Regions from separate parts of the Bacillus arachidis genome, predicted to be linked through region 4. Evidence: riboswitches for the same ligand, from Rfam matches in the RefSeq annotation. Region 4 holds a riboswitch; each other region holds the start of a gene.

Region 1 (4,322 bases), 860 kb from region 4:
CGCTTCCGCTTTTTTTTTGATGTCTAGCTTCAGCGGCAAGAACAGTCGGTCGTTTCGCTCCTTCCCGCAAGGCAAAGGGCGCCTCTTCGTCAGAAGCTCCAACGTCCTCCCGTTCTGAGCGAGCCGCTTCCGCTTTTTTTTGATGTCTAGCTTCAGCGGCAAGAACAGTCGGTCGTTTCGCTCCTTCCTGCGAGGCAAAGGGCGCCTCTTTGTCAGAAGCTCCAACGTCTTCCTGTTCTGAGCGAGCCGCTTCCGCTTTTCTTTGCAAAAATAAACAGGAAACAACATGAAAATATCGAATATACTATATACTAAAGTAAGGTTGTTTTTATAGTATATGGTGATCGGGTGATGACATATGGTCTATGTAGAGAAAGTCATTATTGTCGAAGGAAAATCAGATAGAAGAAAGATTGAATCTATTATTCGGGAACCAGTGGAAATTGTTTGTACAAATGGTACAATTGGTTTGTCGAAAATGGATGAACTCATTGATCAGTTTTTTGATAAAGATGTATATGTACTAGTGGATGCTGATGCCGCAGGAGAGAAGCTTAGAAAACAATTTCGGAAAGAATTCCCGCAAGCTGAGCATATTTACATTGATCGTTCGTATCGTGAAGTGGCAACTGCTCCTTCTAATCATTTAGCGAACGTATTATGGGGAGCTGACATTGACGTTTATACAGAATATTTACGGTAAGGAATGATAGAAGTGATTGACTGGACAGGTGTTGAAGTAACAGCTCTAATAGCAGACCAAGAAAAAACAGTATTATATGTATATACACCGATGTGTGGAACATGCCAATTAGCAAAGAAGATGTTAACAGTGGTAGAAGCTACTATATCTGAATTGGAAATAGGAATGTTAGATTTAAACTATGCACCTCATTTAGCGCGAGAGTATGAAGTAGAAAGTGTACCTTGTTTACTCGTATTTGAGCGGGGAACACTTATAAAGAAAATATATGCATTTCATTCGGTTGAATATTTATATAAAGAATTACAGTAGGTGGCAAAGTTTTTGCCGCCTCGACATATTTCTTGGGAAATATGCCTGAAAGATAGAAGTGGTACGTTATTTGTCGAGAGAAAGTAACAGGATTGCTCTTTGAGAAGATGGAATGGTATTAGTAGAAAGTGATATGAAGGATGTGACTAGAATGGGATTATATTCGTTGCTTCAATCATTTGTAACATATGCTAATGCACAATACCATTTAGAACCGCTTCTTCGGCAAGGGGAAAAAACAATCAATTTTCGTTTAGGAGACGAGAGGTGCTCACTTCAAATTTCAAGAGAGTATATACAAGTTTTGAAAGAGGCGCGCGGAACAGAACAATTGATTTGCTTTCAGGAAGAAAACTTACGGAGGTTAGTTGCTGGGAATATTAGGTTACAAACATTGGTGAATAGCGGATGTGTTCAATATAACGGAACGTATCGTACGATGCTATTATTAGAATCAGTATTTCACATATGTAAACCAATGCGAGTAGGTGCTTAATATTCTGAAGTTTTACTTTTTGCGATTTTTTTTGTTGACATAGTGAGTGTATGTTGATACAATTCAAGTCATAAAATATAGACAATTTAATAAATTTCAAATCAGACGAAAATTTAATCTGATTTCTCTTATCAAGAGAGGTGGAGGGACTGTGCCCTATGAAGCCCGGCAACCGTCAACTTTTATGTTGAAATGGTGCCAATTCCTGCAAAGCAAATGCTTTGAGAGATGAGAGGAAGGGATCATGTTGATATATGCATATAAACCTTTCTGCTCATTCTAGGGGCAGAAAGGTTTTTTTGTTGTTTGAATGAGGAGGACATTCGAATAATAAGAGGAGCTAGAGCGAAAGATTACTCACATGAAAAAATAAAAAAATTGTAGAGTGAACCTGAGCGAGCCGCTTACGCTTTTTAAATACAAAAAGGGGTGAACATCATGATTTTATTAGAAAATGTAAAGAAAATATATAAGTCAAAAAGCGGTGATGTCACTGCTGTGGATAATGCCAATTTACAAATAGAGAAAGGCGAAATCTTTGGTGTTATTGGATATAGTGGTGCTGGAAAAAGCTCTTTGATTAGGTTGTTTAATCAATTAGAGAAACCAACTTCCGGACAGATCACGATAGCTAATCGTGTTATTTCAGCAATTACTGGTAATGAACTTCGCAAGGCAAGACAAGAAATCGGAATGATTTTTCAACATTTCAACTTACTTTGGTCACGAACTGTACGTGAAAATATCGCTTTTCCACTTGAAATTGCGGGTGTTGATAAAGCGGAAAGAAGAAAACGTGTGGAAGAGTTAATTCGTCTTGTTGGATTAGAAGGAAGAGGAGACGCATATCCATCTCAATTGAGCGGTGGGCAAAAGCAGCGTGTCGGTATCGCGAGAGCGTTAGCGAATAATCCGAAAGTTCTTCTATGTGATGAAGCAACTTCGGCTCTTGATCCAGAAACGACAGATCAAATTTTAGATTTACTATTAGATATTAATAAGCGCCTCGGTTTGACAATTGTACTAATTACACATGAGATGCACGTAATTCGAAAAATTTGTAATCGCGTTGCGGTAATGGAGAAAGGGAAGATTGTAGAAAGTGGTCCTGTACTTGACGTATTCCGTAATCCAAAACAGGATATTACAAAACGATTTGTACAGCAGTTAACTGATTCAGAAGATACAAATGAAACGATTGAGAATTTAATAGAAAAGTATCCAGATGGAAAAGTAATTCGCTTGCAGTTTATTGGTGAAGCGGTAGAACGTCCAGTACTTCAAAGGCTAATGCAACGCAGTGATATTGAAGTTAGCATTTTGCAAGGGAATATCGCACAAACGAATAACGGCTCTTACGGCAGTTTAGTCGTTCATTTAAACGGTGAGGAAACAGCGATCCAGCAAGCAATTCAAGGAATACATCAAGATCAAGTAGAGCTGGAGGTGATTACACATGGATAAGTTACTCGCAAATGTAGATTGGAATCAAATGCTAGAAGCGACAGGTGAAACATTATATATGACGGCAATCGCAGCATTTGCGACATTTGGTTTCGGTCTTATTTTAGGATTGTTACTTTTCATGACGGCAAAGGATAATTTGTGGGAAAACAAAGCGATTCACACAGGGATTGGAGCATTTGTAAATATTTTTCGTTCTATTCCATTTATCATTTTAATTATTTTATTAATTCCATTTACGAAGATTCTTCTTGGAACAATTCTTGGAGCAAGCGCAGCACTACCAGCTTTAATTATTGGAGCAGCACCGTTTTATGCAAGGATGGTTGAAATCGCACTTCGTGAAATTGATAAAGGCGTGATCGAAGCTTCAAAGGCAATGGGAGCGAAAACAAGCACAATTATTTGGAAGGTATTGATTCCGGAATCGCTACCAGCGCTTGTATCTGGTATTACGGTAACGACAATTGCTCTAGTAGGTTATACAGCAATGGCTGGTGTTGTAGGTGCTGGTGGGCTTGGTACACTGGCATATTTAGAAGGATTCCAGCGTGGAAATAACGATGTGACCATTGTAGCAACAATTTGTGTATTACTCGTTGTTTTCTTGATTCAATTTATTGGTGATTTTGTTACAACTCGAATTGATAAACGATAAAATAAAACGGGGAAGGGTGTTTATATCATGAAAAAATTATTACTTACAGCACTTATTTCAACTTCAATTTTTGGGCTAGCAGCTTGTGGTGGGAAAGATAAAGATGAAAAGACACTTGTTGTGGGAGCTTCTAACGTACCGCATGCTGTTATTTTAGAAAAGGCAAAACCTTTACTTGAGAAAAAAGGAATTGAATTAAAAATTGAAAAATTCCAAGACTACGTGCTTCCGAATAAATCATTAGCAGATAAGGACTTAGATGCAAACTACTTCCAGCACATTCCATACTTAGAAAAAGAAATAAAAGATAAAAAATATGATTTTGAAGTAGCAGGGAAAATTCACTTAGAGCCAATAGGAGTATATTCTCAAAAATATAAAAGCTTAAAAGACCTTCCAGACGGAGCAACAATTATTATGAGTAACTCTGTTGCTGACCATGGACGTGGTTTAGCAATCTTACAAAAAGAAGGTATTTTAAAAATTAAAGATGGTCTAGATCCTGTTAAAGCAACTACGAAAGATATTGCAGAAAATCCGAAAAACTTGAAGTTCAAAACAGATATTGAGCCTGGTTTATTACCACAAGTGTATAACAATAAAGAAGGCGATGCGGTTTTAATTAACTCAAACTATGCGATTGATGCAAAATTAAACCCAGAGAAAGACGCGATTGCAATTGAAGGAAA
Region 2 (4,322 bases), 1.3 Mb from region 4:
GCCTTTTATTTGTTCATTTTACTATTCGATATTTGCACCAGCTTCCTGTTTCTTCTCACTATGGTTAGGAAGTGGAAAAACATTACCAATCATTGCAGCTCCAATCATTGGTAACAATAAATTAATTGGGAAGAACATAAGTAATAATAATGTAATAGCGATTGGCTTTCGTATTGCATAGCTTGAAATGGCTGTCGTTATAATAGCTACAGAAGCAACTGGATCTAACGGTATGACAGTAGCTACAGCATATCCAATACTTGCACCAGCAAATATAATCGGAAAAATATGTCCACCACGCCAACCTGTATTTAAACAAACTGCCGTTATACATAATTTTAAAATTCCTGAAAGAAACAGGATCCAAAATGATAACTCTGCCCATTCAGTTACTAATTCTTTTAATTGGTGTTCTCCTGAAAACAGTGTATACGGAAGTAAAGTGCCTGCAATTCCTAGAAGAATACCGCCTATAATCGCTAATGTTAGTTTATACTTTTGAAAAGGATGTACTATTTTTTCTAATATATGTTCTATTTTGAAATAAAAATAGCCTGCACCGGCACCTATACAAATAAGGGGAAGAAAGGCCACCCATTCGCGGAGTGTAAAAGATCCTTCTCCAAAATTAACAATAAAAGATCCTCGATTATCAAACTGACTAAGCAATAAATATACAGAAAAACCAGCAAAAGTAGTAGCGAGATATACAATAGTCTTTTTCTCTTTAAAAGTTTCAGCAAGTTGTGTATCCTCATGCTCGCTTGGAGCTAAATAACCGAATAGCGGTGCATTAAAAATAACACTTAAGGCAGCGCCAATCCCAATTTCCGTTAGTTCGTGCATTCCTTTTAAAGTAAATTTAAAGCGATCACCAACCCATGTACAAAGTCCACCTATAATCCCAACAAGTGCTGCTTCTGGTCCTAAGCTTGCGCCAAATACTAAAACAATAATGGCTGTTAACGTAGCTTTATGTACAAATTGGTACTCAATTCTACCTGTCTTCTTATATTCACCCATTACTTCTGGCATTAAACGTGGGTATGTGCCGAAGTACTTCTGTGACAGTCCAACAAGAACACCGCCGATTATTGTTACACAAAGTGTGTAATAAGGTGGTAATCCCAATTCCTTAGGTAAATATCCCCAAATAAACTGAATTCCAGCATTTGTGACAACTAAAAATAACCAGACTGTAGCACCAACGATAGCACCTAGAAACATACCGTACACGATGAGTAAATAGTGCAGATTTCTCCTAATAGTCAATTGTTATGCCTCCTCTATTTATACGTTATTATGAAAAGTTAGAGATTCTGATACGAAGATAATTAAGTAATGAATTGAATATGCATATTATCTTTTTAAGAGAATTACTTATTCAAAATATATTACAAAAATCAGCAGTATTATTTTATGGGGTTCTGAAACATTCGTAAATGTAATCATATTTTTGTAAATATCTTGATGACCTGTATATAAAGTGTAACATGGTTAAAAATATTATGTTGCTTGTTACGATTAAATATAGCTCTATAATTTTACATAGTGAGTAGAGTTTTTAAAAGGTATTATTTTTCTTTAAATAGAAGTATTTTCTTCAATTTCTTAAATTTAAATTTTGAGAATGAACAATTAAAGTAGCAATACAATCTTTTAGAAATATTCAGAAAAATAATTGACATCAGGAAATTATTGCTATAAAATCAACGGTAATTACATAGTCTTATCAAGAAAAGGTGGAGGGACAGGCCCTATGAAACCTTGGCAACAGCCGCATAGCGGAATTGTGCCAAATCCTGCAGGTAATAAGCCCTGAGAGATAAGAAAGAGACTTTAGAGCGTGTTTTTAAACTGCTTCTTTCTTGTTAGGGAAAGAAGCAGTTTTTTTATTTTCTATAAAAGAAAGGAGAATGAGAGATGGGAGAATCATGGGGAAAAGGAACCATTTGTGTGCAAGGTGGCTATACACCGGAGAACGGTGAACCGCGTGTTTTACCGCTCTATCAAAGTACGACGTACAAATACGATACGTCCGATGATTTAGCGGCACTCTTTAATTTAGAAGCAGAAGGCTATATTTATACGCGTATTGGGAATCCGACACTAGCAGCATTTGAACAAAAATTAACAGAGTTAGAAGGTGGTGTTGGAGCTGTTGCAACAGCTTCTGGTCAAGCAGCTATTATGCTTGCTGTTCTAAATATTTGTAGCAGTGGTGACCATTTACTTTGTTCTTCAACCGTTTATGGGGGAACATTTAACTTATTTGGGGTAAGTCTACGTAAATTAGGGATTGAGGTTACATTCTTTAATCCAAGCTTATCTTCTGATGAAATTGTGGCACTTGCCAATCATAAAACAAAGCTTATTTATGCAGAGTCACTGGGGAATCCAGCGATGAATGTTCTGGATTTTAAAGAGTTTTCAGCTGCTGCGAAACAGTTAGAAGTACCATTTATTGTTGATAACACATTAGCAACACCGTATTTATGCCAAGCGTTTGAACATGGAGCAAATATTGTAGTGCATTCTACAACAAAATATATTGATGGTCACGCAAGCTCATTAGGCGGGATTGTCATTGACGGAGGAAACTTTGATTGGGCAAATGGAAAATACCCTGAGTTTGTCGAACCGGATCCAAGTTATCATGGTGTAAGTTATGTGCAGAAATTTGGGAAGGCAGCATATATTGTGAAAGCTCGTGTTCAATTATTAAGAGACTATGGAAACTGTATGAGCCCATTCAATGCGTATATTAGCAACATCGGTTTAGAAACTTTGCATTTACGAATGGAGCGTCATAGTGAAAGTGCTCTTGCAGTTGCGAAGTGGCTTGCTAGCCATGAACGTATTGAATGGGTAAATTATCCGGGTTTAGAAAGTAATGAGAATTATCAGCTAGTACAAAAGTACTTAGCAAAAGGAGCGAGTGGCGTTTTAACATTCGGCATTAAAGGAGGATTAGAATCTGCGAAAGAGTTCATTGCAAATGTGAAACTGGCAACGCTTGTGACGCACATAGCAGATGCAAGAACATGTGTGATTCATCCTGCTAGTACAACGCACAGACAGTTAACTGAAGAAGAACAGCGTTTAGCAGGTGTTACATCTGATTTAATTCGCTTATCAGTCGGTATAGAAGATGTTTCTGATATTATTGCGGATTTAGAGGAAGCGTTAGTTGGAGGCAAAGCACATGCCGATCATTGTTGATAAGGATTTACCGGCTCGTAAAGTATTGCAAAAAGAAAATATTTTTGTGATGACAAAAGAACGAGCTGAAACGCAAGATATACGTGCTTTAAAAATTGCAATTTTAAACCTAATGCCAACAAAGCAGGAAACAGAAGCGCAATTGCTCAGGTTACTTGGTAATACACCACTTCAATTAGATCTGCATTTGCTCCATATGGAGTCTCATATATCTCGTAATGTAGCGCAAGATCATTTAACAAGTTTTTATAAAACATTTCGTGATATTGAGGGAGAAAAGTTTGATGGTCTCATTATTACAGGAGCTCCAGTTGAAACACTTTCTTTTGAAGATGTAGATTATTGGGAAGAACTTGGGCGTATTATGGAATATTCAAAAACAAATGTAACATCTACATTGCATATTTGTTGGGGCGCACAAGCAGGCCTGTATTATCACTATGGAATTCCGAAATATCCGCTTGAAGAAAAGATGTTTGGTGTATTTGAACATGAAGTGCAAAAGCAGCACGTGAAATTGTTACAAGGATTCGATGAGATCTTCTTTGCACCACATTCACGTCATACGGAAGTACGCGCATCTGATATTGAAAAAGTACGAGAGTTGACGTTACTAGCAACATCAGAAGAAGCAGGTGTCCACCTTGTTATGGGGCAAGATGGAAAGCATATTTTTGTTCTTGGTCATAGCGAATATAGCTGCGATACCTTAAAAAAAGAATATGAACGCGATAAACAAAGGGGGTTAGATATTAAGATTCCGAAAAACTATTTTAAACATAATAATCCATCTGAAAAGCCACTCATAAGATGGCGGAGTCATGGAAACTTATTATTTTCAAATTGGTTAAATTATTATGTGTATCAGGAAACCCCTTATATTTTATGAGATGATCATTATATAACACGTGGCAACGCTTTCCTAGTAGGAATCATTTTATATTTTTCTAAATGTTCAAAATACATTGTTTTTCAGAATTTTAACTTATATAATGGCATCTAAATACAATTTTTTAGAGGGGTGGACAGTATTATGAATGAAATTCAAGTGGGTTTATTAGGCCTTGGAACAGTTGGCAGCGGTGTGGTTCGTATTATTA
Region 3 (4,322 bases), 890 kb from region 4:
GTATCATCCGAGTGTACAACGAACAAGTGTGAATACGGAATGTAAGTACATGTTATTGCAATATGCGTTTGAAGAATTACACATGCTGCGTGTGCAAATAAAAACAGACTTGCGAAATGAAAAAGCACAACGAGCGATTGAACGACTAGGCGCAGTAAAAGAAGGGATATTACGAAATGAGAGAAGGTTACCAAGCGGTTATGTAAGAGATGCGGTAGTATATAGCATTATTGCAAGTGAGTGGCCAATCGTGAAAGATCGATTACTACACAAAATGGACATGTATAAATAGGAGGCAAATATGACAAATTTAGAAACAAAGAGACTAAAGATGATCCCCTTTACATTAGAACTTGTCGAGGCAATGATAAAAGGGAGAGAAGAGCTACAGGAAATCATATCGTATAAAATATCTTTAGAATGGCCAATGCCAGATTATAAAGATATTTTGCCGTGGATTGCTGAAAGTTTACGAAAAAGCCCGAAACAAAGTAAATGGAGCGGACTTATTATTCATAAGGAAGATAATGTTATTATTGGTGATATGGGTTGTAAAGGTGCTCCTGATTCAACTGGTACAGTAGAGATTGGATATAGCATTGTACCAGAATATCAAGGGAAAGGCTATGCAACTGAAATGGCAAAGGCCTTTGTTAAGTGGCTGGAGCAGAATGAAGAAGTGCAAACGATTAAGGCAGATTGTTTAACGAGTAATGTCGCTTCGAGTAGAGTGTTAGAAAAGATAGGCTTTACATGTGTACTTGAGGAACAACATATGAAATATTGGATTGTAAAGTGAAACGGAAGAGGTATATGCTCTTAAGAGAGGAAAATATACCTTTTTTTCTTACAAAATGATTACTTCTTTTATATACTTTTGTTTCATCATTCCCTTCCGTGAAAAAATTCGTTACAATGGAGTTGTATGAGGAAATTTGTACATAAATCAAGCTCATATAGTATGAACCACAAATAATAGTAAATTAAAAATCCTCTATTTGAATGAAAATCCTTTATAATACGAATTGATTGTTTAGAAAAGTTCCTTCTTTTAAATAAACTCAAATGTAATGATTCGAAAAAGGTCATTTTAAATTAATAGAAGTATGGATGATGCGCGGAGGCTAGTACAAATGAAACAAAATAAGAAAAGTAAGAAAAGACGAGTTCTGCAAGTGTTCTTGCTTATGATTAGTTCTATAATTCTATTTATTAGTTATGCAGCTTACGATATTTGGAGTAATCGCTTTAAAACAGATGAGGTACCTACAGATGCTGCTGTTGTACTAGGAGCGGCTTCTTGGAATGGAAAACCGTCTCCTGTATTCCGCGAACGAATCAATCATGCAATCTCCTTGTATAAAAATGGAAGTATTAAGAAAATTATTTTTACAGGTGGTACTAAATTTGAATCAGAGCTGGAAGAAGCACGGACTGCGAAAGCGTATGCATTAAAGCATGACGTAAAGGATGAAGATATATTAATTGAAACACAGTCGCGTTTTACAGAAGATAATTTGAAGAATGCTAAGCAAGTTGGAATTGACAATGGCTTACATACTTATACAATCGTAAGCGATCCTCTTCATATGAAGCGAGCGATGAGAATAGCGAAGCATATTGGGATGGATGCATACGCATCGCCGACTCCCACATCAGCATATAAAACATTAGATACAGAAATTCCGTTCTTTTTTAAAGAATTGTGCTCTTATATTGGGTATGTTGCATCGTTACCTATACGTACTTTGAAAGGTGATTAAGAAAGTAAGAAAAAGGATAGACAAAGGTAGAATAGTTCTGCTGAGTCTGTCTTTTTTTCTATAACTTTACAAATTATAGAAAAAATTCCGATAAAAACCTTGTATTTTTATCGGAATAGTGACACAATAAAATGCATAATCAAATATAATCTTATCGAGAGAAGTGGAGGGAACGGCCCAATGAAACTTCAGCAACCTATCATGTGATAAAAAGGTGCTAATTCCGAGTAGATAAGAAGGAAAAGAAATGACAACCTTCTTATATGTAAGGTTGTTTTTTTAGTAGGAGGAGAGAAAAGATGAAGCGTTTATTTTTTACACTAGTAAGTATCGTATGCAGTTTATTTGTAATTTCTGGTTGCGCAAAATCATCTGCAGGTGACCAAAAAGAAATTCGTTTAGGGTTTACCCCAGGACCATACAGTGATCAAGTGAAAAAGGCAGTTCAACCATATTTAGAGAAAAAGGGCTATAAAATTAAAATTGTTGAGTTTAATTCACCAAACGAAACAAATCCAGCCCTAACAAATAAGGATATTGATGCAAATATATTTCAAAGTACTGCTTTTATGGAATCGTACGCAAAAGAAAATAATGCAAAAATTTCGAGCGTTATTCAGGTTCCATCAGCACCTCAAGGTGTATACTCTGAAAAACATAAGTCATTAGATGATTTGAAGGATGGAATGAAGATTGGGGTACCAAATGATCCAGTTAATTTAGAACGTGCATTACGTATTTTAGAAGAGATTGGCTGGGTGAAATTAAAAGACAATGTAAATATTTTAACAATCTCTGAAAAAGATATAACGTTTAAAAAGAAAGATTTCAAATTGGTACCGCTTGAATCACCACAAATTCCAAGAGCTATGAAAGATTTAGATTACGGTATTATTAACGGAAACCTTGTTATTTCATCTGGACATAAGTTAAAAGAAGCGCTGGAATTAGAAAAAACACCATCACAACATAGAATTATTGTTACTGTTCGCGATGAAGATAAAGAAAAACCATTTGTGAAAGATTTAATTGAAGCATATCATTCACCAGAGTTTAAAAAGATGATTCAATCTGAAGAACAATTTGAGGGGTTTGTGCTCCCTGACTACTTAAAGTAAAGGAGATCTTGATATGACATTATCATTTATAGAAACAGAAGAACAAGTTCTCGTATTGGAGAAAATAAAAGAATTCATTCCGCGATTTGCAGAAAGGGAACATCAACTGAGTGAACTCGGATCTTTTCCTTTTGAAAATATTAAAGATTTACAAAATATTGGTTATACGAAGCTAACATTACCAAAAGATGTCGGTGGAAAGGCCATTTCATTGTATGATTTTGTTTTATTTCAAGAAAAAATTGCAGAGGGAGATGGAGCAACCGCTTTATCAATTGGTTGGCACCTTGGAATTGTGAAAGAACTTGCGGAAAATCGCTCATGGCAACCTGATATGTTTTCTTGGTTTTGTGAAGAAGTAAAAAAAGGTGCTCTTTTTAACCGAGCAGCAACAGAACCGAAGACAGGGAGTCCAACAAGGGGCGGGAAACCAGAAACATTAGCTGTGAAAAAAGGTGATAAATGGGTTATAAACGGCAGAAAGACTTTTACAACGATGGCACCTGTACTTGATTATTTCATCATCTCAGCAAGTATTGAAGGACGAGAAGAGATAGGAGAATTTGTGATTCCAAGGCACGAAAAAGGTGTCTATATAGAGGAGACATGGGATAGTGTTGCGATGCGTGGAACGGCTAGCCATGATCTTGTATTACAGAATGTTGAAATCCAAAATAAATTTTTTACAGATGTAAAAGGTGCACAGGTGAAACCAAAAGGAATTGGATGGTTACTGCATATACCAGCATGTTATTTAGGGATTGCGCAGGCTGCAAGAAATTATGCGATTGATTTTGCCAAGTCATATCAACCGAATAGTTTAAATCATCCAATCAGTTTACTGCCGAATATTAGAAGATTAGTAGGTGAATTAGAGCTAGAACTTATGCAGGCACGCACGTTTTTATATCAAGTTGCAAAAAAATATGATGAGGCAGAAGATAAACAATCTTTGCAAGCCGAATTAGCAGCTGCAAAATATATTGCGACGAATGTAGCCATATCGGTTGTAGATAAAGCAATGCGAATTGTTGGAGCGAAAAGCTTATCTGAAAAAAATCCACTACACCGTTATTATTTAAATGTTCGAGCTGGTTTACACAATCCGCCAATGGATGATGTAACACTCTCGCTAATAGCAGACGATGTTTTTAAATCAAATGAAAAGGAGTGAATGAAAATGATAACGTTACGCGATATCAATAAAACGTTCCAGACGAAAGAAGGTTTATTTCATGGTGTAAAATCAGTCTCATTACAAATTGAAGAACATGATATATTCGGAATTGCTGGATTGAGCGGTGCAGGAAAGTCTACGTTATTACGTACAATGAATTTACTAGAAAAGCCGGATTCAGGTGTGGTGATTGTAAATGGAGAAGATTTAACAAAGTTATCGAAGAAAGATTTACGAACGGCAAGACAGTCGATTGGTATGATT
Region 4 (4,322 bases):
ATTTCTTGATTAGAAAATGAAACTTCTTTGTCGTATACGTTTGTAATTACATTGTTATCAATTGTATGGACATGTAAGACACATCCAGCTTCTGTATGATTGTAAATATGAGTATGCAGCAATGTTTCTGCTGAAGGACGTAAATCGGTTTCTAAAACAGCCTTTCCAGTATGATCAACTAATAGAAAATCATCAGGTGTAGTTTTCGTTTTATCTCTTCCACTTGCTGTAATAAGAAAGGTAGTTGGAGCATTGTTTACTTTTATTGAAATGTTCCCGCTTGTAGCAGGAAACCAGTTACGATCCGTTAATTCTTTCTTTAGTTTACTCAATTCTTCCCATTGGCGAAAAAGTTGTTTCATTTTATCACCTCCAACAATTGCTTAATTTCTGTCTGTATGTCATAAAACGTTTCAAATGCCGTATAGGAAATTTGATGTTCTCGGCATTTTGTAATGAGAAAATCACGAGCGAATACTTTATCAGCAAGTTTTGCAGCTTGTAAATCTGTAATTGAATCTCCAATTACAATATTAAAATCACCGTTTGAACTTAATTGATGAATCAGTGTCGATTTACAAAGACCGCATTTGTTTTTACAATCTTCATCACACGGATGGGGCCAGTTTACCTGAATTGTTTCCCCTGAAAAATCAGTCGTATTACAATAAATATGATCTGGGTTGATTAATCCTTTGAGAAGAGGGTAGACGAAAAAATCCATTCCTCCGGATATAATATGAAGTGAAATCTGATTTATTTGGACAAACTGTGCAAACTCTGAGAATCCAGCTCGAATCACCGCTGTTTCTTTTATAAAAGTAGTGATGTCATTTTGTAAGCTTGTAGGTAAAAGGGAAAACATCTCTCCAACACCTTCTTGAATAGAAAGTTCTTGTGATAGAATTTTTTGTTTAATCGTTTCAGCTTCTGGTGGAGCGAATTTCTCCATAATAGCAACGATATTATCATTGTTCGTAATCGTACCATCGAAGTCACAAAAAATTTGAAGACTCATAGCGTCACCTTGTGAGATGGATTTCCCCATAATTGCAGTGCAACATGTAAATCAGTGTTACCTGCTTCATGCAATGGTGTTCCTTGCAAAGTAGCATCAATCGCTGCTCGAAATGCTTTTCCACCGCCTTGTGCCCCAGCTGGATGACCATGAATACCACCACCTGCATTAATGACAACATCCTTGCCAAAATCACTAAGGATAAATGGAACAAAACCAGGGTGAATACCGGCCGATGGAACAGGGAAGCTTCGTTTTAAAGACGGATCTTTTTCAATTAGTTCATTTGTAATAAGAAGAGCTTCTTTTTTTTCTAATGCAACACTGCCGTATGGTGATGGAAATAAAGAGAAATCTGCACCAGCATAACGAAGCAGCTTTCCGAGTAGTAATGGATAAGAGAATCCATATAATTCCGATGAAGCGTATGCGCCGCTTACAGCAGGATGTGCCATAATTGGAATAGGTATATCATCGTCCTCAGCAAGTGATTGCAGTACATCTAATCCATATGAGAATACATTGAATAGAAGAATATCTGCACCGGCTGAGGCAGCACGTTTTGCAGTTTCTTTAAGATCATAGGTACGACCCGTTAAATTTACTGCATATAAAGTCTTATGACCGTATGTTTCGTATACGGACTGTAATACTTCTTTTCCAGCAGAAATTCGTTTTGTGAGCGGTGTTAATAAGTTTTCAAATAAGATTTCATCATCTTTTACAATATCTACACCGCCAATTGCTTGATCGCGCAATTGGGTTTTTAAATATCCTATATTGCGACCGATCATTCCCTTGAAAATACTCATCAGAAGTGGACGATCGTGAATATGTAAGAGATTTCGTATTCCCTCAATGCCAAATTTAGGACCAGGGAAATGTTCTTTTAAGTCATCTGAAATTGTTAAATCAATTAGTTTAACTTCGCCATCTAGCGATAATTTTCCAAATGCTGTTGTTAAAATAGCCGGTAAATCCGGGCTGAAATTTACTGACGGATAATGAATTTTAATGAGTCCACGTATTACTTTTTTTCCAAGATACGTATTTACACGCTCTTGCTCTTCCAACTCTTCGACATGAATGACGTTGCCTTTATGTTGTTTTAATTGTTCTTGTAATAAGTGTGGCAGATGAGTCCATGAACCAATTGTCAAACCGAGAGCGATTTGCTCTGCTTTTTGGTTTAAATGAAGAGAATCATCATGGATTAAATAGGTTGCTGTTATTCCGCTCATTTTCATAACCTCCTAGTTAAATAAAAAAACCTCTCAGCTAAGGAGAGGTTTTTTTACAACCAGCTCCTTATCTGTCAGCGTAACGCTGCGAGAATTAGCACCGTGCCTACAATTGTAGATCGGTTGCCGGGTTTCGTCGGGCTCGTCCCTCCACCTGCTCTTGATAAGAAGTATTTTGAAATGTTTTAATTTTTACGATATCTGAATTTTGACAGAGTTTTTTTACGATGTCAACGGTTTTTTGAAAATTTTCAATTTATCGATTCGTTGAATAGCTTCCTGTAGTCGCTCTTCTGTATGTAATAATCCAACACGAACGTAGCCTTCGCCATGTTTCCCGAACCCAACTCCAGGTGCAACTGCTACGTGCGCTTGTTCTAACAATAAGTCAGTAAATTGTTCCGATGTATAACCATTAGGAACGGGAAGCCATGCAAAAAATGATCCATTTGGTGCGAGAACATCCCAGCCAATTGAACAACAAGCTGTAATAAGTGTATTTCTTCGTGATTCATAGCGTTCAACAAGTTCATTCACACAAGTTTGTGAACTTAATAGCGCCTCACAAGCTGCCTCTTGTACAGCACCAAAAATGCTGACGTACATATGGTCTTGCAATACATTGATTGTTTCAATGACACTTTCGTTACCGATAGCAAAGGCGATTCGCCAACCAGCCATATTAAATGTTTTTGACAATGTATAAATCTCAATGCCAACATCTTTTGCACCGTTTGCTTGTAAGAAGCTCGTTGGTTTGTTGCCGTCAAAGCCAATTGCACCATAAGCAAAATCATGCACGACTAAAATATCGTGTTTATTGGCAAAGGAAATTGTTTCTTCAAAAAACTCTTTTGATGCAGTAGCACCAGTCGGGTTATTAGGGTAGTTTAAAAACATTAATTTTGATTGTTTGGCAATAGATTCATCAATTTTTGCATAGTCTGGTAAAAAATTATTTTCTGCTAATAATGGCATTGTTTCAAAGTTTGCTTTTGCTAAAGCGACACCTGATAAATAGTCAGGGTATCCTGGATCGGGGACAAGAATTGTATCACCCGGGTTTGTGAAACAAAGCGGTAATTCAACAAGCCCTGCTTTTCCGCCAAATAAAATAGCGACTTCTGTTTTAGGGTTTACTTTGACTCCGTATTCACGTTCATAGAACGCCGCAAAGGCTTTTTTTAAGCTTTCATGCCCGCGAAATGGTGGATATTTATGGTGAACTGTTTTTTCTGCTGCATGTTGTAAAGCTGTTACGATATGCGGCGGTGTTGGTTGATCTGGATTGCCTTGTCCTAGATTGATAACATCATGACCTGCTTCCACCACTTTGTTAACTTTTGCAACAAGTGAAGCGAAAAACTGTGTTGGTAAGGATGTTACAACCCTGGAAGGTTGAAAATGTTTCATACTTTCCACCTCTTTTGAAAATTGTTACAATTCTAGTGACAAATAATATAGCCTTTCCAAGTTTTTGTAAAGGGAAAATTGAAAATGAGGTGGATAAAATGAAAATCGCATGTATTCAAATGGATATTGCTTTTGGTGATGTGAAAATAAATATTGAAAATGCAAAGAAAAAAATAAAAGAAGCGATGCAAGGAACACCAGATATTGTCGTATTACCTGAACTTTGGACGACTGGTTATGATTTAGAAAGACTTCCGGAAATTGCAGATGGAGATGGGATCCAAACAAAACAGATTCTTTCAGAATGGGCACAGAAATATGATGTAAATATTGTCGGTGGTTCCATTGCGAAGCAAACAGAGCACGGTGTTACAAATACGATGTATATAGTGGATCGTGAGGGGAGACTGCAAAATGAGTATAGCAAGGTCCATTTGTTCCAGTTGATGAATGAACATAACTATTTAATAGGGGGGAGTGAAACAGGAGAATTTACATTGGATGGTGTACAGTGTGGTGGTGTGATTTGTTATGATATTCGTTTTCCAGAATGGATGCGTGTTTATACTGTAAGAGGGGTAAATGTGTTATTCGTTGTAGCAGAATGGCCGTTTGTTCGCTTAGCTCATTGGCGTTTACTCCTTCAAGCA

What was found. A riboswitch is a leader RNA that binds a small molecule or an ion and turns the genes downstream of it on or off. The one in region 4 is predicted to bind S-adenosylmethionine.
Region 1: another riboswitch for S-adenosylmethionine. It lies ahead of QRY57_RS24610 (methionine ABC transporter ATP-binding protein); the one in region 4 lies ahead of mtnW (2,3-diketo-5-methylthiopentyl-1-phosphate enolase).
Region 2: another riboswitch for S-adenosylmethionine. It lies ahead of QRY57_RS26540 (bifunctional O-acetylhomoserine aminocarboxypropyltransferase/cysteine synthase); the one in region 4 lies ahead of mtnW (2,3-diketo-5-methylthiopentyl-1-phosphate enolase).
Region 3: another riboswitch for S-adenosylmethionine. It lies ahead of QRY57_RS15405 (MetQ/NlpA family ABC transporter substrate-binding protein); the one in region 4 lies ahead of mtnW (2,3-diketo-5-methylthiopentyl-1-phosphate enolase).

What each region holds. Positions count from the first base shown of each region.
Region 1 is NZ_CP127376.1:4,434,782-4,439,103, reverse strand. It holds gene QRY57_RS24625 (toprim domain-containing protein) at 359-703, shown strand; gene QRY57_RS24620 (thioredoxin family protein) at 707-1,015, shown strand; gene QRY57_RS24615 (hypothetical protein) at 1,167-1,511, shown strand; SAM riboswitch class I at 1,637-1,746, shown strand; gene QRY57_RS24610 (methionine ABC transporter ATP-binding protein) at 1,950-2,975, shown strand; gene QRY57_RS24605 (methionine ABC transporter permease) at 2,968-3,633, shown strand; gene metQ (methionine ABC transporter substrate-binding lipoprotein MetQ) at 3,661-4,322, shown strand, end outside.
Region 2 is NZ_CP127376.1:4,830,175-4,834,496, reverse strand. It holds gene QRY57_RS26545 (chloride channel protein) at 22-1,227, opposite strand; SAM riboswitch class I at 1,727-1,832, shown strand; gene QRY57_RS26540 (bifunctional O-acetylhomoserine aminocarboxypropyltransferase/cysteine synthase) at 1,924-3,222, shown strand; gene metA (homoserine O-acetyltransferase MetA) at 3,206-4,111, shown strand; gene QRY57_RS26530 (homoserine dehydrogenase) at 4,256-4,322, shown strand, end outside.
Region 3 is NZ_CP127376.1:2,688,581-2,692,902, reverse strand. It holds gene QRY57_RS15420 (GNAT family N-acetyltransferase) at 1-292, shown strand, start outside; gene QRY57_RS15415 (GNAT family N-acetyltransferase) at 302-799, shown strand; gene QRY57_RS15410 (YdcF family protein) at 1,134-1,763, shown strand; SAM riboswitch class I at 1,912-2,001, shown strand; gene QRY57_RS15405 (MetQ/NlpA family ABC transporter substrate-binding protein) at 2,063-2,881, shown strand; gene QRY57_RS15400 (acyl-CoA dehydrogenase family protein) at 2,895-4,055, shown strand; gene QRY57_RS15395 (methionine ABC transporter ATP-binding protein) at 4,062-4,322, shown strand, end outside.
Region 4 is NZ_CP127376.1:3,574,359-3,578,680, reverse strand. It holds gene QRY57_RS19970 (methylthioribulose 1-phosphate dehydratase) at 1-362, opposite strand, end outside; gene QRY57_RS19965 (2-hydroxy-3-keto-5-methylthiopentenyl-1-phosphate phosphatase) at 359-1,018, opposite strand; gene mtnW (2,3-diketo-5-methylthiopentyl-1-phosphate enolase) at 1,015-2,259, opposite strand; SAM riboswitch class I at 2,324-2,429, opposite strand; gene QRY57_RS19955 (pyridoxal phosphate-dependent aminotransferase) at 2,482-3,672, opposite strand; gene QRY57_RS19950 (carbon-nitrogen family hydrolase) at 3,687-4,322, shown strand, end outside.